4 regions of the Streptomyces sp. NBC_00820 genome follow, and region 3 is predicted to be linked to each of the others. Evidence: riboswitches for the same ligand, from Rfam matches in the RefSeq annotation. Region 3 holds a riboswitch; each other region holds the start of a gene.

Region 1 (5,093 bases), 3.6 Mb from region 3:
GGACGCATATATGCAAGATCCAGCGGCGCCGGTGCCGATGTGCCGGTGCCGATGCCGGGGCCGGTGACGGACGGGGCGCGCTTCTCTGACTAGGCTCCGGACTCATGGACGTACTCATCCATCTCTTCGTCGGCCTGCACATCATCGGCATCGCGGCGCTGCTCGGCGGTTTCCTCACCCAGATGAAGGCGATGGGCCGCGGTACGGCCCGCTTCGTCCCGGGAATGCTGCACGGCGCCTTCACCATGCTGGTCACGGGCGTGATCCTGGTCGGCCTCAACGAGGCCGACGGCCACCACGTCAACTCCGTCAAGATCGGCGTGAAGCTGGCCCTGCTGATCGTGATCCTCGGCCTGGTCTATGTGAAGCGCGACGAGGAACAGGTCGACAAGCGCCTCTTCGGGCTGGTCGGCGCGCTGACCATGGCGAACATCTTCATCGCCGTGCTGTGGACGTGACGCCCGGCGCCTTTCTCCCGTCCCGGCCGGCCCGGGCGCGCGCCGTGAGCACCGCGCCCGCGGCGGCGGCCAGCCACGCCGCCACCGAGATCCACACCAGCACCCGCCCCGGCACCGTCAGCCATGCGAAACCCAGGGCGGCCGCGACCGACAGCGTCGCCGCCGCCGTCGTCCCCATCGGGAACACCGTCGCCCACCGCCGTACGTCGTAACCCGGCCGCGGCCGGGCCAGCTCGGCCGCCAGCAGGACGACGTAGCAGGCCAGATCCAGTACGAGCAGTACGACCGTCGCGTCGTGCAGGACGCCGCGGTCGTCGTCGTTCCACAGGTACAGCCGTGTGCTGTCGGCGGAGAGCAGTTCGGCCCCGGCCAGGGCCGAGACGGACAGCGTCCCGCCCGCGATCCAGTGGTCCCCGCAGCCCCTGACCACCTGCCACGGATCGAACCGCGCCAGCGCGCGGACGTAGAGCAGCAGCCCCAGCCAGAACAGCACCAGTGCCACGTGCGCGAGCCACGCCACCGTCTCGGCCGCGGCCAGCGTCGCCGCCTGCACCGCGAGCGCCTGCGTGGCCACGCAGCCCAGGAACACCGTCCCCGGCATGCGCTGCCCCCGGTGCCGTACGGCCGGCAGGAGCAGCACCGGCCAGAGGAGCGCGGCCAGTGCCAGCAGCGCCTCGGCCACCGTCGGCCGGCCGAGCAGCGAGATCCGGGTGCCGATCACCGCCGTGGCCGCGACGGCGGTGATCGCGACCGGACTCTCCGCCTCAGCGATCCACCGCCGGCGCTGCCCGACGAGCCGCACGACGAAGTCGGCGCCCAGCGCCGACCAGGCGGCACAGGCCAGCCCCAGGGCCACCAGGGACACCACCTCGGCACCCGCCAGATGGAGCCCGACCGACACGATGGCGGTCGCCATGACGGCAGCCCCCGCCGCGGGCGAACGCCCCGCCCACCACACGCACAGATCTGAGATGCCGGGCATACGGCCGATGCTAGGAAGTCACCCGGTCCGGAGGCGGAGGGCACGCGCGCGTGGGGCGCGAGAAAGACGCGTCGCGGTGGGGGAGCGCTGCCGTCAGGCCGGTCGTACGACGCTGTGGACGACCGTGCCGGCATCGGGCTGGACCGGGTCCTCGCGGACGTACTCACCCGGGCGGGGAGCGTGGACCATCACTCCGTCACCCAGATAGAGGCCGACGTGGCTGCCGTCGTCGTGGAGGAAGACCAGGTCACCCGGACGGGCGTCGGCGACGGGGACCGGGGTGCCCGCGCGGGCCTGCTCGTGGATGCCGCGCGGGATGGTGACACCCGCGGCCTTCCAGGCGGCCTGGGTGAGGCCGGAGCAGTCGTACGAGCCGGGGCCGCTGGCACCCCAGACGTACGGCTTGCCGATCTGGGCGCGCGCGAACGCGATCGCCTTCTCCGCCTTGGCGGACGCGGACGTCGGGGCGGAGAGCGGGGTGGGCGGCAGGGGTGAGGTCGGGGTGGACGGCTGGGTGCCGTCCTGCCAGGCGGCGGTTCCCGTCGGCCCGGTCGGGGCCGTGAATCCGGTCAGCAGCCCGCGCGCGGAGGCGAGTTTCCGCTGGACTGCGGTCTTGGCGACGCTCGGGTCGTACGGCTGCCGGGCCGGCGCCTCCGCGCTCGGGGCGGCGTGCGGGCCGTCGACGGCCTGCCGGACGTGGGGAGTGCTCTGCGGGTGCGGCGCGTGCGGCGCGTGCTGTGCGTGAAGGTCGTGCCTCGCGTGAGGCTCGTGTCGCGCGTGAGGCTCGTGCGGACCGTGGGGCGCGTGCGGGTCCTGCGGCGACCGCGCCGGCGTACCGAGGCCGCGGCCGTCTCCCGGACCACGCGCCGTCTCGGGGCCGCGGGCGTCCGGTGGGGTCGGCGGTGTCCCGGAGTTCCCGGCCGCCCACCGGGTCCGCGGCGGCTCCGGGTCCCCGGTGCTCCCCGCGGACCGCGCCGCCCCGGCGTCCCTCGCGTTCTGCTGCCGCTGCCGCACGTTCGAGGCCAGCCGGTCCATCACGCGGCTCTGGTGGAAGTAGTCCTGGGGACGGTCCTGCGGGCTCTCCTCGGACGCGGCCCTCTCGTGCGAGGTGTCGGACCGGCCGCGCTGCCCTGCGCTCCGCTCCCACCCCCCACGCTCCTGGCCGCCCCGTTCCTGGCCACCACGCTCCCGTCCGCCACGCTCCCTGACGGCTTCCTGGCGTTCGGCCGCCGACTCCGCCTCGCGGTAGAAGTCGTCGATCTTCTTCTCGATCTCCTCCACGCTCGGCCCGCCGCCGTCCGCGGCGTGGGCGGGCTCGGCCGTCTGGGACAGGACGGCCACGGAGGTGAGGGCCGCGGTGGCGAGGGCGGGGGCACGGAACCCGGTTCCGTTCGTCCCCGAGGGGTGCGGCTTGCGGTGCGACGCCAAGGGAGGCGACTCCTTCCAACATGCCGCCTACCGGGTTAGCTGTCGGGTTCGGGCGGGTGGTTCGGAAGGTTTGCCCTACGGCCTTGTCCCAGCGGGATGTGGGCCGATTCACCCCAGATCGGTGTGGGTCCCCGGCTCCGGCTGCCCTGCGCGGGCGTACCGGACTCGGCGGAGGCCGCGCGGCCCGGCGACGTTCGCCGGAAGGGGTCGTGCGGCCTGCTCGCAACTTAACCAACTCGTGTGTCTCGTGTGAAGGTTGGTGTGCCATATGTCCGATACGTTTTCGTGACCTGAGGGTGAGATCACGCTGTCGTGACCGGGTGGCTTCGCAGGGTGAGGGGCGAGCTGGCCCGTGTCGCGCGGTGATCAACTCTCCGCGAAACCGGCCATGTTCCCGAGGTGGCGACCGGTTGTCGGTGCGGCGCCCTAGACTCGTAGAGCGATGAGCAGCCTCTTTGACGACAGCTTCCTGGCGGACCTCCAGGCCCCTCGCGGGCGCGAGGAGGAGCCCCCGCCGCCGCCCGAGGACGATCACGCTCCGGAGTCGCTTCCGGACGATCTGTTCGGCGGGAAGTTCGACGTGCCGCCGGACCGGGACGCCCACTACCGCGACGGCGCCCCGCGCCCCGCGCTCGACGCGGCCGCCCTCCTGGAGGGGCTGAACGAGAACCAGCGTGCCGCGGTCGTGCACGCCGGCTCCCCGCTGCTCATCGTCGCCGGTGCCGGGTCGGGCAAGACCCGTGTCCTCACCCACCGCATCGCCCACCTGCTGGGCGAACGGCATGTGCACCCGGGCCAGATCCTCGCGATCACCTTCACCAACAAGGCCGCGGGCGAGATGAAGGAGCGCGTCGAGCAGCTCGTCGGCCCGCGCGCGAACGCCATGTGGGTCATGACCTTCCACAGCGCGTGCGTGCGCATCCTGCGGCGCGAGTCGAAGCGGCTCGGCTTCACCTCGTCCTTCTCGATCTACGACGCGGCCGACAGCAAGCGCCTGATGTCCTTGGTCTGCCGCGACCTGGAGCTCGACCCCAAGCGCTTCCCGCCCAAGGCCTTCAGCGCCAAGATCAGCAACCTGAAGAACGAGCTGATCGACGAGGAGGACTTCGCCGCCCAGGCCGCCGACGGCTTCGAGAAGACCCTCGCCCAGGCCTACGCGCTCTACCAGTCGCGCCTGCGCGAGGCCAACGCGCTCGACTTCGACGACCTGATCATGACGACGGTCAACCTGCTGCGCGCCTTCCCGGACGTCGCCGAGCACTACCGCCGCCGCTTCCGCCACGTCCTGGTGGACGAGTACCAGGACACCAACCACGCCCAGTACGCCCTCGTGCGCGAGCTGGTCGGCAACGGCGAGCGCGCCGCCGAGGACCTCGGCGCACCGTCCGGCGAGGCCGACCTTCCGCCCGCCGAACTCTGCGTCGTGGGTGACGCGGACCAGTCGATCTACGCCTTCCGCGGCGCGACCATCCGCAACATCCTCCAGTTCGAGGAGGACTACCCGAACGCGAAGACGATCCTGCTGGAGCAGAACTACCGCTCCACGCAGACCATCCTCACCGCCGCCAACGCGGTCATCGAGCGCAACGAGTCCCGCCGCCCGAAGAACCTGTGGACCAACGCCGGCCAGGGCGCGGGGATCGTCGGCTACGTCGCCGACACCGAGCACGACGAGGCCCAGTTCGTGGCCGACGAGATAGACCGTCTCACGGACGCGGGCGACGCCAAGGCCGGGGACGTCGCGGTCTTCTACCGCACCAACGCCCAGTCCCGTGTCTTCGAAGAGGTCTTCATCCGCGTCGGCCTGCCGTACAAGGTCGTCGGCGGTGTCCGCTTCTACGAGCGCAAGGAGGTCCGGGACGTCCTGGCCTACCTGCGCGTCCTCGCCAACCCCGAGGACTCGGTGCCGCTGCGCCGCATCCTCAACGTCCCCAAGCGGGGCATCGGCGACCGCGCCGAGGCGATGATCGACGCCCTCTCGCAGCGCGAGAAGATCAGCTTCCCGCAGGCGCTGAAGCGCGTCGACGAGGCGTACGGCATGGCAGCGCGCTCCACCAACGCGGTCAAGCGGTTCAACACGCTGATGGAGGACCTGCGCACGATCGTGGAGTCCGGCGCCGGACCGGCCACCGTCCTGGAGGCCGTCCTCGAACGCACCGGGTACCTGGCCGAGTTGCAGGCGTCCACCGATCCGCAGGACGAGACCCGCGTCGAGAACCTCCAGG
Region 2 (5,093 bases), 4.8 Mb from region 3:
CTGCCCGAGACGGTCTGATTCCGAGACGGTCCGATTGCGGGCGGGGTCTGATTCCGAGCGGGTCTGATTCCGGGCGGATCTGATTCCGGGCCGCTTCAGGAAGCCGCGTCATCCGGAGAGGGTGGCGCGGCTTCCGCGTTCCCCCCACTCTCCCCGATGGAATTCGCGGAGTACAGGAAAAGGGCAGCGGAAATAATCTCCTCCGGGCGTCTCCACTTTGTATACGGCCCCGGTGTTAATTCCGCAGGCTCGGCATGTTTACGGGATGTTGCGCGTTCCTCACACGCTCCGCGCGGTCGCCGCCCGCGGTGGCCCGGAGCCGGTGCGCGAGTGTCGCGCGCTCGGTATGCAGCGCCGTGAGCGCCCGCGCGCGCTCGCTGTCGCCGCGCGCCACCGCGTCCACGATGGCGCCGTGCTCCGCCCAGGACTCCACGGGGCTGAGCGGCGCCTCCACCACGTACATCCAGGCGATCTTGTGCCGCAGCTGGGTGAGCACCGAGGTCAGCGAGTGGCTGCCGCAGGCCTGGGCGAGCGTCACATGGAACCAGCCGCCGAGCGCGCGCAGATCCTCGCTGCCGCCCCGCCGCGCCCGCTCCTGACCCAGCCTGACCAGGCCGCGCAGCACCTTCAGGTGTGCCTCGGTACGCCGCTGGGCGGCCCGGGCTGCGCCGAGCGGCTCCAGCAGCAGGCGCATCTCCAGCAGGTCTGCGGCCTCCTGCTCGGTCGGCTCGGCCACGCAGGCGCCCGCGTGCCGCCGGGTCACCACGAAGCCCTCCGCCTCCAGCGTGCGCAGGGCCTCGCGGACGGGGACGCGCGAGACGCCGTACCGGCGAGCCAGGACCTCCTCGGTCAGCCGGCTGCCGCGCGCGTGGACACCGGCCACGATGTCGTCCCGGATCGCCGTGCACACCGAATGTGCGGGAATTCGCATGCCCGACCTCCGTCTCAATCCCCGGGAAACGTCGACGATGGACGCGTGTTCCGTGACTCTATGACAATGAGCCGGAATTTCCGACGGCGGACCGGAATCCAGGGATATTTTTTGGACACCGGTCACGGGAGCCGTACGGAAAACGGCGAAAGCCCCGGCCATGTGGGCCGGGGCTTCGGGATACGCGAGGGGGATGCGCGGTACGGATGCGCGGGTACGGGATGCCGTGCGCAGTCGTCAGACGTTCAGGCCGTGCTTGCGGAGGTAGGCGACGGGGTCGACGTCCGAGCCGTACTCCGGGGTCGTACGGGCCTCGAAGTGCAGGTGCGGGCCGGTGACGTTGCCGGTCGCGCCGGACAGACCGATCCGCTCGCCCGGGGTGACCCGCTGGCCCGGCGTCACGCCGATGGACGACAGGTGGCCGTACTGGGTGTACATGCCGTCGGCCATCCGGATCACGATCTGGTTGCCGTAGGCGCCGCCCCAGCCGGTGGAGACCACCGTGCCGGCGCCGACCGCGTGGACGGACGTACCGCTCGCGGCATGGAAGTCGATGCCGGTGTGGGAACCGGAGGACCACAGGGAGCCGCCGGTCTTGTAGCCCGTGGAGACGTACGAGCCGGCGATCGGGACGACGAAGGCGTTCAGACGCTCGCGCTCGGCAGCGCGGGCGGCGCGGACCTCGGCCTCGCGTTCCTTCTTCGCCTTCTCCGCGGCCGCCTTCTTCTCCGCGGCCGCCTTCTGGGCGTCCGCCTGCGCGTCGATCTCCTCGGCGAGGGAGTCGTTGACGGTGATGACGGGGGTGAGACCAGTCCGCTCGACGGAGTTCTCCGCGGCGAGGGCCGGGGAGGCTGCGAGGGTGCCGACGACACCGGTGGTGGTGAGGGCCGCGATGCCGGCCGCCTGAGCGGTGGTGCGCTTGACCCGGCCGGGCTTGCGGTGCTTCCCGGCGGCGCACATGAACGCCATGAAGTGGCTGGTCCTTTCCTTCCTTCTCGCCTACCGGGTTAGCTGACGGGTTCGGAGCAGGAAGGTCTCCTACGGGCACCCTCGCGGTCGCGCGGGCGTCCGATTCACCCCAGGGACTGTGGTTGGGTCCCCGGCTCCCCTGGCTCGCGCCATGCGGGGACTCGGCGATGGCTGTCCGGTGCCGCGGGCGCGGCGCACTGCCTGACGAACAGCCCGGACGACGCTAAAGGGGGCGGCTCGGGATCCTCAAACGGATCCGGGCTTTTGTAGCGCATCCCACAGGGCAGACAGGCAACCTCCGTACCAATCCGGACATCTGGGAAGCAAGAGTCCGGCGTGTCCGGGAACGGCGTGTCCGGGAACGGCGTGTCCGGGAACGGCGTGTCCGGGAACGGCGTGTCCGGGAACGGCGTGGGGCCCTGATGACCCGTCGGTCATCAGGGCCCCACACGCGCACGGCCGTTCTTCGGGTGCTCCACGGCCGCCCTACGGCCGGTTTCGGGTCGCTCTGCGACCTGCTTTCCGGTCGCTCCGCGGACCGTCCTCGGTCGCTGTCCGGCCCGCTTTCGGTCGCTGTCCGGCCTCTACTCGGCGGCCACGACGGTGACTTCGCCGATACCGAGCGCCTCGACCGGCGCCTTGATCTCGGCCGCGTCACCCACGAGAACGGTCACCAGACGGTCCTCCGGGAAGGCGTTGACGACCGCCGCGGTCGCCTCGACCGTGCCGGTGGTGGCGAGCCGCCGGTACAGCTCGGCCTGGAAGTCGTCGGGCAGGTGCTGCTCGACCTGGTCCGCGAGCGTGCTCGCGACGGCCGCCGCGGTCTCGTACTTCAGCGGCGCGACCCCGACGAGGTTCTGCACGGCGACGTCCCGCTCGGCGTCGGTCAGGCCCTCCGCGGCGAGCGTGCGCAGCACCTTCCACAGATCCTCGAGCGCGGGACCGGTGTTGGGCGTGTCGACCGAGCCGCTGATGGCGAGCATCGCGATGCCCGTGGCACCGCCGGGCGCGGGGGGCGCGGAGCGCAGGACCTGCCCGAAGGAGCGCACGCCGTAGGTGTAGCCCTTCTCCTCGCGCAGGACGCGGTCCAGGCGGGAGGTGAGGGTGCCGCCCAGGCAGTAGGTGCCGAGCACCTGCGCGGGCCACACCCGGTCGTGCCGGTCGGCGCCGACGCGGCCGATGAGCAGCTGCGTCTGAACGGCGCCGGGGCGGTCGACGATGACGACGCGGCCGGTGTCGTCGGCGGACACCGGCGGCACCGGCCGGGGCGTGCCCGGGGTGCCGGTCCAGGCGCCCAGGGTGTCGGCGAGCAGGGCGTCCAGATCGCTGCCGGCCAGGTCGCCGACCACGACCGCGGTGGCCGTCGAGGGGCGGACATGACGGTCGTAGAAGGCGCGTACGGCCTCCGCGTCGATCTTCTCGACGGTGTCCTCGGTGCCCTGGCGCGGGCGGGACATGCGCGAGGTCGCCGGGAACAGCTCCTTGGAGAGTTCCTTGGCGGCCCGGCGGGAGGGGTTGGCCAGCTCGTGCGGGATCTCGTCCAGGCGGTTGCGGACCAGCCGCTCGACCTCGCTCTCGGCGAAGGCGGGCGCGCGCAGGGCGTCGGCGAGCAGGCCGAGGCCCTTGGCCAGGCGGGAGGCGGGAACCTCCAGGCTGAGCCGGACGCCGGGGTGGTCGGCGTGCGCGTCGAGCGTGGCGCCGGCCCGCTCCAGCTCGGCGGCGAACTCCTCGGCGGAGTGCTTGTCGGTGCCCTCGGAGAAGGCCCGCGCCATGATCGTGCCGACGCCGTCCAGGCCGGCCGGCTCGGCGTCCAGGGGCGCGTCCAGCAGTACCTCGACGGCGACGACCTGCTGGCCGGGACGGTGGCAGCGCAGGACGGTCAGGCCGTTGTCCAGCGTGCCTCGCTCGGGAGCGGGGAAGGCCCACGGCTTGGCGTCGCCGGGCTGCGGCTGGGGGTGGAACTCCATCGTGGCGAGCTGCTCGGTCACTTGCCCGTCTCCTCGTTGTCGTCGGCGGCTTCCACGGTGGCCTCCGCCTCCGGGTCCTCGGGCACGTCGGCGTCCTCGACCGCTCCCGGGGACTTCGGCTCGTAGACGAGGACCGCGCGGTTGTCGGGGCGCAGGCGGGCCTTGGCGACCTCCCGCACCTCCTCGGGGGTCACCTCCAGGACACGCTGCACGGCGGTGAGGGCGAGCTGCGGGTCGCCGAACAGGACGGCGTACCGGCACAGTTCGTCGGCGCGGCCGGCGACGGTGCCGAGCCGGTCCAGCCACTCGCGCTCCAACTGGGCCTGGGCGCGCTCCATCTCCTCGGGCGTGGGGCCCTCCTCGGCGAAGCGGGCCAGCTCCTCGTCGATGGCGGCCTCGATGACGGGTACCTCGACGTCACCGGAGGTCTTCACGTCCAGCCAGCCGAGCGAGGGCGCGCCGGCCAGGCGCAGCAGGCCGAAGCCGGCCGCGACGGCCGTACGGTCGCGCCGCACCAGGCGGTTGTACAGCCGGGAGGACTCGCCGCCGCCGAGGACGGTGAGGGCCACGTCGGCCGCGTCGCACGCGCGCGTGCCGTCGTGCGGGAGCCGGTAGGCGGCCATCAGGGCGCGCGCCGGGACCTCCTCGACGAGGACCTCGCGCAGCTGCTCGCCGTGGATGTCCGGCAGGGAGCCGTCACGGGGAGCGGGCTTGCCGTCGTGGCCGGGGATGGAGCCGAAGTACTTCTCGATCCAGGCGAGCGTCTGCTCGGGGTCGATGTCGCCGACCACGGAGAGTACGGCGTTGTTGGGCGCGTAGTAGGTGCGGAAGAACTGGCGCGCGTCCTCCAGGGTGGCCGCGTCCAGGTCCGCCATCGAGCCGATCGGCGTGTGGTGGTAGGGGTGGCCCGCGGGGTAGGACAGGGCGGTCAGCTTCTCGAAGGCGGTGCCGTAGGGCACGTTGTCGTAGCGCTGCCGGCGCTCGTTCTTGACGACGTCGCGCTGGTTCTCCATGGACTCGTCGTCCAGGGCGGCCAGCAGGGAGCCCATGCGGTCGGCCTCCAGCCAGAGGGCGAGCTCCAGCTGGTGAGTGGGCATCGTCTCGAAGTAGTTGGTGCGCTCGAAGCTGGTGGTGCCGTTGAGCGAGCCGCCGGCGCCCTGCACCAGCTCGAAGTGGCCGTTGCCCTTCACCTGGCCCGAGCCCTGGAACATCAGGTGCTCGAAAAG
Region 3 (5,093 bases):
GGGGCACCACACAAGTCGTCGGGCACGCCGATCCGCACGCCGTGGACAAGGCGCTGGGCACCCACGGGGGAGCGGCGATCGTCGTCTCCGACACGGTGTTCTCCGTCGACGGCGACGCGGCCCCGCTGGGCGCGCTGGCCGAGGCGTGCCGGGAGCACGGCGCCGGTCTGGTCGTCGACGACGCCCACGGGCTCGGCGTGCTGGGCGACGGCGGCCGGGGCGCGCCGCACGCGGCCGGGCTTGCGGGCGCGCAGGACGTGGTCGTCACGGCCACCCTGTCCAAGTCCCTGGGCAGCCAGGGCGGGGTGGTGCTCGGACCGGCGCGGGTGATCGGCCATCTGGTCAACGCGGCCCGTACGTTCATCTTCGACACCGGACTGGCTCCCGCGGCGGCCGGCGCGGCACTGGCGGCGCTGCGGCTGCTGCGGCGCGAACCCGGGCGGGCGGTGCGCGCCCGCGCGGTCGCCGCCGAACTGCACGCACGTCTGACCGCCGCGGGCCTGGAGGCGGTACGGCCGGACGCGGCGGTGGTCTCCGTGCGGGCCCCCTCCCCGGAGCAGGCCGTGCGCTGGGCCGCCGACTGCCGTACGGCGGGCCTGGCCGTGGGCTGCTTCCGCCCTCCTTCCGTGCCCGACGGCGTCTCACGGCTGAGGCTGACCGCCCGTGCGGACCTCTCCGGGGCCGAGATCGAACGCGCTGTACGGGTGATCGGCGAGACACGACCATGAGTCGGCGGAACACGGCCGGGCATCGCGCGAAAGTGATCGAATCTGATCGGTTGAGGTTGATCCTCTAGCGGTCGAGGTCGCCTGACCGGCGGTCGATATGCGGGAGAACCCTCGATCCACCGGGGCCGGCGATGGTTCCGCTTACCGGAGCCCGGCGACGAAACCCGCCCAGCTCCCGGGGGAGAGGAGCAGCGCGGGTCCGGCCGTGTTCTTGGAGTCGCGCACGGCGAGCCCCCCGGCCCAGGGGCCGGAGCGCGGCCGGGCCGTCTCCACGCAGTTGTTCGCTCCCGTGCTGTAGCTGCTACGCAGCCAGCGCACGTCGTGCAGATCGGTACTGACAGGGACGTTCCGAGGCAGTGCAGTCATCGTGCCTCCTTACGCGCCGTCACCTATTCCGGCGATGTAATCCAGCGAATCCTCGGGCGAGAGAGCGCGGATCCTGAGGGTGTCGAAGGCCTCCGCATAGGCCTGGAGGTCTTCTTTCCGTTCCAGGTAGAGGCTACTCGTCAACTGGTCGAGAACAACCACGTCTAGATCAGAAGTGCTCGGAAATGAGAAAATAACGAAAGGCCCGGTGAGGCCGACATGTGCCCCCGCACCGAACGGCAGTACCTGCAGACGTACTTGCGGCAGACGCGCGGCCTCCAGCAGTCGTTCCAGCTGGCGCTCCATCACCTCCGGGCCGCCGACCTCACGCCGCAGCACCGCCTCGTCCAGTACGGCGTCCAGCCTCAGCGGCGGGTCGGCGCGCAGCACGTCCTGCCTGGCCAGGCGCACCTCCACCAGCGCGTCCAGGCGCTCCCCGGGCACGCCCTCCACCGCCGCCCGGGTCACCGCCCGGGCGTACTCCGGGGTCTGCAACAGGCCCGGGACCACCGACGTCTCCAGGGTGCGCATCCCGCTCGCCTGCGACTCCAGGCTGATGAAGTCCCGGTACGTCGGCGGCAGTACCCCGCGGTACGCGTGCCACCAGCGGTGCCGGCCGCCCGCGTCCTCCGCGCCCGCCAGCATCAGCAACAGCTCGCACAGCTGCCCGTCCCGCACCTCGTAGGCGTCCAGGAGTAACCGCACGTCCGCCGGTTTCACGCCACTGGAACCGGTCTCGATGCGGCTGACCTTCGACTGGTGCCAGCCCACCAGACGGGCCGCGTCACCGCTGGTGAGTCCCGCCCCGGCGCGCAGCGCGCGCAGTTCGGCTCCGAGTTTGCGGCGTCGTACCGCGGGGCCGTTCTGCATGGGCTCCTCCTTCATACTCCCTGAAGGCCGCCCAAATGCGGTCTCCGGTCGCAGAGTTCACCGCTTCGAGCGACAGATATATGCACATCCTGGTGGATCGGTCCCCTGACCGGCGCCGATGATGGCAGTCTGACGAGGAACCACCAGTGCGGGACCGTACTCGAACCTTCCGCTCCTCGCCGGACCGCGGTTCCGTGGAAAGGGACGACGTCGCCATGGCAGATCACCTGGAAGCATCCGTCACTCTGCCGAGCGATCCCGCCTCGGTCTCCGCGGCCCGTTCCTACGTCATGGGCATCCTCGCGGAGTGGGGTCTGCCGTCGGGCAGCGAAACGGCCGACACGGTGCGGCTCATCGTCTCGGAACTCGCCACCAACGCCGTACAGCACACCTTCGGCCAGTCACCCACCTTCACCGTCGACATCGCCCTCGACCGCGACGAACGCCTGCGCGTCGGTGTGACGGACAGCCATCCACGCCTCCCGAAGAGACTGCCCGCCGCGGTTCAGCAGGACAACGGGCGCGGCATGGTCATCATCCGCTGCCTCACCGCCGAATGCGGTGGCAGGCTGCGCATCCGCCCCACCCGGGAGGGCGGCAAGACGGTCTCCATCGAACTGCCCTGGACCGTCCCGGCAGAGCCGCTCACGGCCGCGGGGCAGCAGGAGCCGTAACCCGACGGGAGCCGTGCCCCGGCCCGACAGGAGCCGTAGCCCGGCGGGAGCGGGAGCGGGAGCGGGAGCGGGGCAGGCGGGTGCGCTGAGGGTCTCGGGCGCGTGGGCGGGTGCGTGGGCGGGCGCGTCGGCCCCGGGCCGCCCGCGGCAGGCGGGCGGGCACCGGGGCGGCGCTGACGGCGCTCGGAGCGGCTCGGTGGCGGGAGCCGCTCCGGTCCTGAGCCGAGGTCAGCTGACCCGGCCGTACCAGACGCTCTTGGTCCAGATCTTCTCCAGGCGAACCACCGTCCCGGTCTTGGGGGCGTGCCAGATCCTGCCCTTACCGGCGTAGATGCCGACGTGGTAGACGCTGGAGCCCGAGTGGAAGAAGACCAGGTCCCCCGCCTTGCGGCGGCCGGCGGAGACGTGGTGGGTCTTGTTGTACTGCTGGGCTGCCGTGCGTGGCAGGCTCTTGCCCACCCTCTTGAACGAGTACAGCGTCAGCCCCGAGCAGTCGAACCTGCGTGGACCGGTGGCCCCGTAACGGTACGGGGAGCCCTTCTTGGAGGCCGCGACCTGGAGTGCTTTCGTCGCCATGGTCGCGGCCGAGGCGTCGGCGGAGAGGCCGGGCACCGCGATCGAGCCGCCCACGGCGGCGAGAGTGAGGGCCGAGGCCGTACCGGCCCTGGCCATCAGCGACGGGACACGATTGAGCGCAGTCATGCGCAACCCTTCGTCAGCCGCCTGTGAAGGATGACCTGTCGGATTCGGGCTGGCGAAGTTGCCCGGCCGCGTTCTCGCGGCTTCACCCCAAGGGCTGCTCGGTACGCCCGCCCGCCTCACGGCGAACGTTCGTCCCGGCGACCCGTCTTGCTCGGGTCCTCCACTCCTGCCGATCCACTCCTGTCGACCGGTCATCCGGGCGGCGGCAGGACTCGGCGTCCGCCCGGACCGCCCCGCCGTTGTGGCGGGGGCTTGTCGTCAGACAGGGATCTTCACTCACGGCGGTGCGAAAATCCCAATGGAATCGGGGATTTGTGGTGTTGCTCACCACTCGCCCGTTCGGGTGGACAGTGGTGCTTTCGAGGCGTCATCAGATCGCTTGCGTAGCCCCCGACCTGCGGTGGAGCGGCCCCGCGCGGGCCCTGATCCCCCTCGGTGCGCAAGTCGGAAGGCCCGGAAAACGTTCTGGAGATACACCGGTCGGCGGTCCGTCGTTCGGGCCGTTTCGGACCCGGTCGGGCCGGCCCCTCGACACGAGGGGCCCCTCGGACCGGACCGCGTGTCCGGGTCGGCGGACGCAGTCGGGCGGGAGCACGACGCGCGCGGTACGGCGCTCGCCGTCCAGGATCCGCAACGCCCGTGCCGGCGTGTCCCCGTGCAGCTCCGTCTCGCCCCGCCGATGCATCAACGCGAGCGCGTCACGCAGTTCTGTCGCCTTGCGCACGAGGGCCTGCGCCGCGCGCAGCCCCCGATAGGTGTCGCCCTCGCGCGCCGGGTTGATCCGGCCCAGCAGGTCGGCCACCTAGGGGGTGTCGTTTGGATCAGCTCGGGTCCGCGACGCCCGGCACGGCACCTCGCCGCGTTGTCGGATCAGCCGAGTACGTCCGGTACGCGGCAGATCCTCCGCCTTGCGAGGCACCGCACCGGACGCCGCGCCCTGATCCGACCTGATCCAAACGACACCCCCTGGAGGTAACGGTCGATCACCTCGCCCTCGGCGCGGGTCAGCGCGGGCAGCGGCGGGAGTTCCTCCGGCGGCATCGCCGCCTCACCTCCCGTCCAGAGCGTCCGAAGTGCCGGGCGCACCGGATGTACCGGACGCACCGGACGCGGGTGCGATCCCGCGGGTCGTGACGATTCCGTCCACCAGCCCGAACTCCCGTGCGTCGGCCGCCTCCAGCACCAGCTCGCGCTCCAGGTCCCGGTGGACCTGTTCGGCGTCGCGCCCGGTGTGCCTGACCAGCATCTCCTCCATCACCGCGCGCGTCCGGACCAACTCCGCCGCCTGGATGGCGAGATCGCTGGGCTGTCCGTACGCGGGCTCGGGCAGCGAGGGCTGTTCGAGCACCACACGGGCGCCGGGCAGCATGAACCGCTTGCCCGGTGTCCCGGCCGCGAGCAGCACCGCCGCGCCCGCGACGGCCTTGCCGAGGCAGTAGGTCTGCACGTCGCAGGTGACGTACCGCATCGTGTCGTACACCGCCGTCATCGCCTGGAACGAGCCGCCCGGGCAGTTGACGTACAGCGTGATGTCCCGGTCCGGGGCCGCGTGCTCGAGCTGCATGAACTGCGCGATCACGTCCGTGGCCGCGGTGTTGTCGAGCGGTGTCCCGAGGAAGACGACCCGGCTCTCGAACAGCTTCGAGTAGGGATCGAGTGTGCGCAGGCCCGTGCTCGCGCGCTCGCTGAACTCGGGCAGTACGTGACGGGCGGACAGACGGCTCATGGGCGTACCCCTCCTCGCGACAGGGTC
Region 4 (5,093 bases), 2.2 Mb from region 3:
CCGGTCCGGTCCGGCAGGAGGGCCCTGGGCGGGTTCTGACGGTCGAGGTCCGGTCACGAGTGCGGATACCGTCGAGGGGTGACCAACCAGCTCAACCCCGACGCCCCTGATGCCCCCGAGGGCACTGCCGTCACTGCCGGCACTGACGGCAGTGACGGAACCGCCCCGGAGCTCTTCACCTGGGAGTTCGCCGCCGACCCCTACCCCGCCTACGCCTGGCTCCGCGAGCACGCGCCCGTGCACCGGACCAAGCTGCCCAGCGGGGTGGAGGCCTGGCTGGTCACCCGGTACGCCGACGCCAAGCAGGCCCTGGCCGACCAGCGGCTGAGCAAGAACCCGGCGCACCATGACGAGCCCGCGCACGCCAAGGGCAAGACCGGCATCCCCGGCGAGCGCAAGGCCGAGCTGATGACGCACCTGCTGAACATCGACCCGCCGGACCACACCCGGCTGCGCCGGCTGGTCAGCAAGGCGTTCACGCCCCGCCGTGTCGCCGAGTTCGCGTCCCGGGTGCAGGAGCTGACCGACCACCTCATCGACGAGTTCGCCGCCCGCGGATCCGCCGACCTCATCCACGAGTTCGCCTTCCCGCTTCCCATCTACGCCATCTGCGACATGCTCGGCGTCCCGCGCGAGGACCAGGACGACTTCCGGGACTGGGCGGGCATGATGATCCGCCACGGCGGAGGGCCGCGGGGCGGGGTCGCGCGGTCCGTCAAGAAGATGCGCGGCTACCTGGCCGAACTCATCCACAAGAAGCGGCAGGCGCTGCCCGCCGAGCCCGCTGTGGGCGAGGACCTGATCTCCGCCCTCATCCGCGCCTCCGACCATGGCGAGCACCTCACCGAGAACGAGGCGGCGGCCATGGCCTTCATCCTGCTGTTCGCCGGATTCGAGACGACCGTCAACCTCATCGGCAACGGCACCTACGCCCTGCTCACCCACCCCGGGCAGCGCGACCGCCTCCAGCGGTCCCTCGCCGAGGGGGAGCGGGACCTCCTGGCGACCGGGGTGGAGGAACTCCTGCGCTTCGACGGCCCCGTGGAGCTGGCCACCTGGCGCTTCGCCACCCAGCCGCTCACCATCGGCGGGCAGGACATCGCCGCCGGCGACCCGGTGCTCGTCGTACTCGCCGCGGCCGACCGGGACCCGGAGCGGTTCGCCGACCCGGACGTCCTGGACCTGTCCCGTCGCGACAACCAGCATCTCGGCTACGGCCACGGCATCCACTACTGCGTCGGCGCCCCGCTCGCCCGGCTGGAGGGACAGACCGCGCTGGCCACCCTGTTGACCCGCCTGCCCGACCTGCGGCTCGCGGCCGATCCGGCGGACCTGCGCTGGCGCGGCGGGCTCATCATGCGGGGCCTGCGCACGCTCCCCGTGGAGTTCACGCCGGTCCGATGAGCCGTGCGCCGGAGGGCATCTGACGGAGCGTCAGCATTGTGATCTTCACGTGATCTGTGCGGCATGAACTTGTGACGGACGATCGTATGCCTATACGTTCACCCATCAGTGTGGCGACGCACCATCCGCCGCGCCGATCCTGCTGTCGCTCGAAAGGCCTCCGCATGCTCTCCGGGAACGGTCGTCACCGTCGCCCTCGCCAGGCTCCCGCTCTCCTCGTCGCGGCCGGTGTCACCGGCTCGGCCATCGCCATCCCGCTCCTCGGTGCCGCGAGTGCCCACGCGGCCGACGGCACCACGTGGGACAAGGTGGCCGAGTGCGAGAGCGGTGGCTCCTGGAGCGCCGATCCCGGCAACGGCTTCTACGGCGGCCTGCAGATCTCCCAGGCGGACTGGAGTGCGTACGGCGGTACCCAGTACGCCGAGACCGCCGACCAGGCCAGCCGTTCGCAGCAGATCTCGGTCGCCGAGAAGATCCTCGCCGACAAGGGGACCACCCCCTGGGCCACGTGCGCCCTGCTGTCCGGACTGACCTCCAACTCCGGCTCCGTGAACGTCGACACCGGCGTCGGTGGCTCGGCCACCCCCGGCACCGCGGACAGCGGGGACAACTCCGGGTCCGCCGGCAAGTCCGGTTCGGACAAGGCATCCGAATCGCCCGCCCTGCCGGATTCGTCGCCCTCGCCCGACTCCTCCTCGAAGGGCGCGGACAAGAAGGACGACCAGCCCGCGAGTGCGAGCGGCGACTCCAGTGACACTGGCAAGGGGGCGGACACCTCCGGGTCCGAGGAATCCGCGATGCCCAACTACGCCGGCGGCCGGGTGAGCGACGGCCCGGTCACCAGGGCCCCCGCGGTCAAGGAGACGGACAATTCGGCGCAGACCGGCGGCTCTTGGGCCCTGGTCGACACCGGCAGCCTCGACAGCGGCGGCCGCCACCGCGGCGGAAGTGCGGCCGAGGACGCGAAGGGCGGCCAGAAGGCGGACTCTTCCGGCCGGCATGCCTTGCGCGACGCGGGCACCTACACGGTCCACGAGGGCGACACGCTCGGCTCCATCGCCGACTCCCTCGACCTCGACGGCGGATGGCGCGCCCTCTACTCCCTGAACAAGAAGGACATCGGCACCGACGCGAACAACATCGCCCCCGGTCAGACCCTGAAAGTAGGGGACGAAAAGGGCGCGTAACAGCGGCAGTTGACGCCCCACTTCACCGCTAATGTCCGTTTTGGTGAAAGTGTGGGATGAGTCTCAGAAGCCCTGATCGTCTTTGGTTTTCCGTCGGCCGCCTGTCTACGGTCAGGACCGCTCGTCACCACGAGCCCCGGCCGCCGCAACGCCGAATCCTGCCAGTGGCCACCCGGGAACAGTCGACGCGTCACGCGCCGCAGGCAGGAGCGGGGGACCCAAGGTAAGTGCCGGACCCGGCGGTTGAAGCCGCGTCCGGCTGGGGGTGAAGCCACGCCTTCCCGTTCGGGGAAGGGGTGGCCGGGCAACTCAACCGGCCCGAACCCGACAGCTCACCTCGCAGGCGTCGGTGAGGGGATCGATCCATGCTGTTTGCCAGCAAGAACAAGCATCGTCGTTCGTCCAAGGCCGTCCGCGCCCTCGCGTTCGCCGGTGTCGCCGGCGCCGCCGTCGCCGGCCCGCTGATGGCGGCCGGCAACGCCTCCGCCGCCACCGCCTCCGAGTGGGACGCGGTCGCCCAGTGCGAGGCCGGCGGCAACTGGTCCATCAACACCGGCAACGGCTACTACGGCGGCCTGCAGTTCTCCGCCTCCACCTGGGCCGCCTACGGTGGCACGCAGTACGCCGCCACGGCCGACAAGGCGACCAAGACGCAGCAGATCACCATCGCCGAGAAGGTCCTCGCCGCCCAGGGCAAGGGCGCCTGGCCGACCTGCGGCACGGGCCTGTCCAGCACCCCCTTCAGCGCCCCGGCCGCCCCCGCGACCCCGGCTGCCCCCGCGGCCCCTGCCGCCCCGAGCAGCACCAGCACCGCCCGCTCCACCGACACCCAGGCCGCCTCCCGCTCCGCGGCCCGCCCCGCCGCGACCGTCACCACCCCGAGCGGTGCGAAGGTCAAGAAGGGTGACGGCGAGTACAAGGTCGTCAAGGGTGACACCCTCGGCTCCATCGCCCAGAAGCACGGCGTCAAGGGCGGCTGGAAGAAGCTGTTCGAGCTGAACAAGGACATCGTCGCGAACGCCGACCTCATCTACCCGGGTCAGCAGCTCCACCTGAAGTGACCCCCGGCCCCGGTCGCGGCCCCGGCCGCGGCCGCCACCCCCTCGCGGTGCCGGCATCCCGGCCCACCAGGGTCCCGTGAGGGTCTCGTCCCCATGACTCCCCGCCCCGGCGCGTGTTCCCCCGCACGCACCGGGGCGGGGTTCTTCGTCCCCCCGCTCCACGCCTCCGCGGCCGGTCGCGGCCGGTCGCGCGCGGTCCCGCTCCGTTCCGCCCGGTGCGTTTCCCGTTCTTCGGCCACATCTCATCCACGCACCCCTTTGTTCCGCGAGTGAACAATGGATACGGTCTCCCTGTCCACGGGGCAGTCGGTCAGCGGCCGACGACCCCGGGACGGTTAGGCTCTAGGCGCAAGGCACACCAGCCCCGCACTTTCAGCGTCACATCCCAAGAAGGAGATGCTCGTGCCGTCCATCGACGTCGTCGTAGCCCGGGAAATCCTGGACTCCCGAGGCAACCCCACGGTCGAGGTCGAGGTCGGCCTCGACGACGGCAGCACGGGTCGTGCCGCCGTTCCGTCCGGCGCCTCCACCGGTGCGTTCGAGGCCGTCGAGCTGCGCGACGGTGACCCGAACCGCTACCAGGGCAAGGGTGTCGAGAAGGCCGTCCTCGCCGTCATCGAGCAGATCGGCCCGGAGCTCGTCGGCTACGACGCCACCGAGCAGCGCCTGATCGACCAGGCCATGTCCGACCTGGACGCCACCGAGAACAAGGGCTCGCTCGGCGCCAACGCCATCCTCGGCGTCTCCCTCGCCGTCGCCCACGCCGCCTCCGAGGCCAGCGACCTGCCGCTGTTCCGCTACCTCGGCGGCCCGAACGCCCACCTGCTGCCCGTTCCGATGATGAACATCCTGAACGGCGGCTCGCACGCCGACTCCAACGTGGACATCCAGGAGTTCATGATCGCCCCGATCGGCGCGGAGTCCTTCTCCGAGGCCCTGCGCTGGGGTGCCGAGGTCTACCACACCCTCAAGAAGGTGCTGAAGACCAAGGGCCTGTCCACCGGCCTGGGCGACGAGGGCGGCTTCGCCCCGAACCTCGGCTCGAACCGCGAGGCCCTCGACCTCATCCTCGAGGCCATCAAGCAGGCCGGGTACATCCCCGGTGAGCAGATCGCGCTCGCGCTCGACGTCGCCGCGTCCGAGTTCTACAAGGACGGCAAGTACGAGTTCGAGGGCAAGTCCCGCTCGGCCGCCGAGATGACCGAGTACTACGAGGAGCTCGTCTCCGCGTACCCGCTGGTCTCCATCGAGGACCCGCTGTACGAGGACGACTGGGCCGGCTGGAAGGTCATCACCGACAAGCTGGGCGACAAGGTCCAGATCGTCGGCGACGACCTCTTCGTCACCAACCCGGAGCGCCTGGCCCGTGGCATCGAGGAGGGCTCCGCCAACGCCCTGCTCGTCAAGGTCAACCAGATCGGTTCGCTGACCGAGACCCTGG

What was found. A riboswitch is a leader RNA that binds a small molecule or an ion and turns the genes downstream of it on or off. The one in region 3 is predicted to bind cyclic di-AMP.
Region 1: linked by a shared signal. The riboswitch ahead of OIB37_RS22365 (NlpC/P60 family protein) and the one ahead of OIB37_RS05995 (C40 family peptidase) in region 3 are both predicted to bind cyclic di-AMP.
Region 2: linked by a shared signal. The riboswitch ahead of OIB37_RS27455 (M23 family metallopeptidase) and the one ahead of OIB37_RS05995 (C40 family peptidase) in region 3 are both predicted to bind cyclic di-AMP.
Region 4: linked by a shared signal. The riboswitch ahead of OIB37_RS15950 (transglycosylase family protein) and the one ahead of OIB37_RS05995 (C40 family peptidase) in region 3 are both predicted to bind cyclic di-AMP.

The regions. Positions count from the first base shown of each region.
Region 1 covers NZ_CP108882.1:4,924,811-4,929,903, forward strand. Annotated here, with positions in the region: gene OIB37_RS22355 (hypothetical protein) at 105-458, shown strand; gene OIB37_RS22360 (hypothetical protein) at 436-1,440, opposite strand; gene OIB37_RS22365 (NlpC/P60 family protein) at 1,534-2,868, opposite strand; cyclic di-AMP (ydaO/yuaA leader) riboswitch at 2,877-3,049, opposite strand; gene pcrA (DNA helicase PcrA) at 3,311-5,093, shown strand, end outside.
Region 2 covers NZ_CP108882.1:6,086,107-6,091,199, reverse strand. Annotated here, with positions in the region: gene OIB37_RS27465 (HPr family phosphocarrier protein) at 1-18, shown strand, start outside; gene OIB37_RS27460 (GntR family transcriptional regulator) at 236-931, opposite strand; gene OIB37_RS27455 (M23 family metallopeptidase) at 1,169-1,900, opposite strand; cyclic di-AMP (ydaO/yuaA leader) riboswitch at 1,914-2,077, opposite strand; gene OIB37_RS27450 (M16 family metallopeptidase) at 2,485-3,867, opposite strand; gene OIB37_RS27445 (M16 family metallopeptidase) at 3,885-5,093, opposite strand, start outside.
Region 3 covers NZ_CP108882.1:1,299,268-1,304,360, reverse strand. Annotated here, with positions in the region: gene OIB37_RS06015 (8-amino-7-oxononanoate synthase) at 1-728, shown strand, start outside; gene OIB37_RS06010 (DUF397 domain-containing protein) at 870-1,094, opposite strand; gene OIB37_RS06005 (helix-turn-helix domain-containing protein) at 1,104-1,964, opposite strand; gene OIB37_RS06000 (ATP-binding protein) at 2,180-2,638, shown strand; gene OIB37_RS05995 (C40 family peptidase) at 2,867-3,340, opposite strand; cyclic di-AMP (ydaO/yuaA leader) riboswitch at 3,344-3,474, opposite strand; partial or broken gene OIB37_RS05990 (hypothetical protein) at 3,924-4,142, opposite strand; gene OIB37_RS05985 (ATP-dependent Clp protease proteolytic subunit) at 4,389-5,066, opposite strand.
Region 4 covers NZ_CP108882.1:3,530,184-3,535,276, reverse strand. Annotated here, with positions in the region: gene OIB37_RS15960 (cytochrome P450 family protein) at 79-1,404, shown strand; gene OIB37_RS15955 (transglycosylase family protein) at 1,569-2,591, shown strand; cyclic di-AMP (ydaO/yuaA leader) riboswitch at 2,777-2,952, shown strand; gene OIB37_RS15950 (transglycosylase family protein) at 2,957-3,652, shown strand; gene eno (phosphopyruvate hydratase) at 4,049-5,093, shown strand, end outside.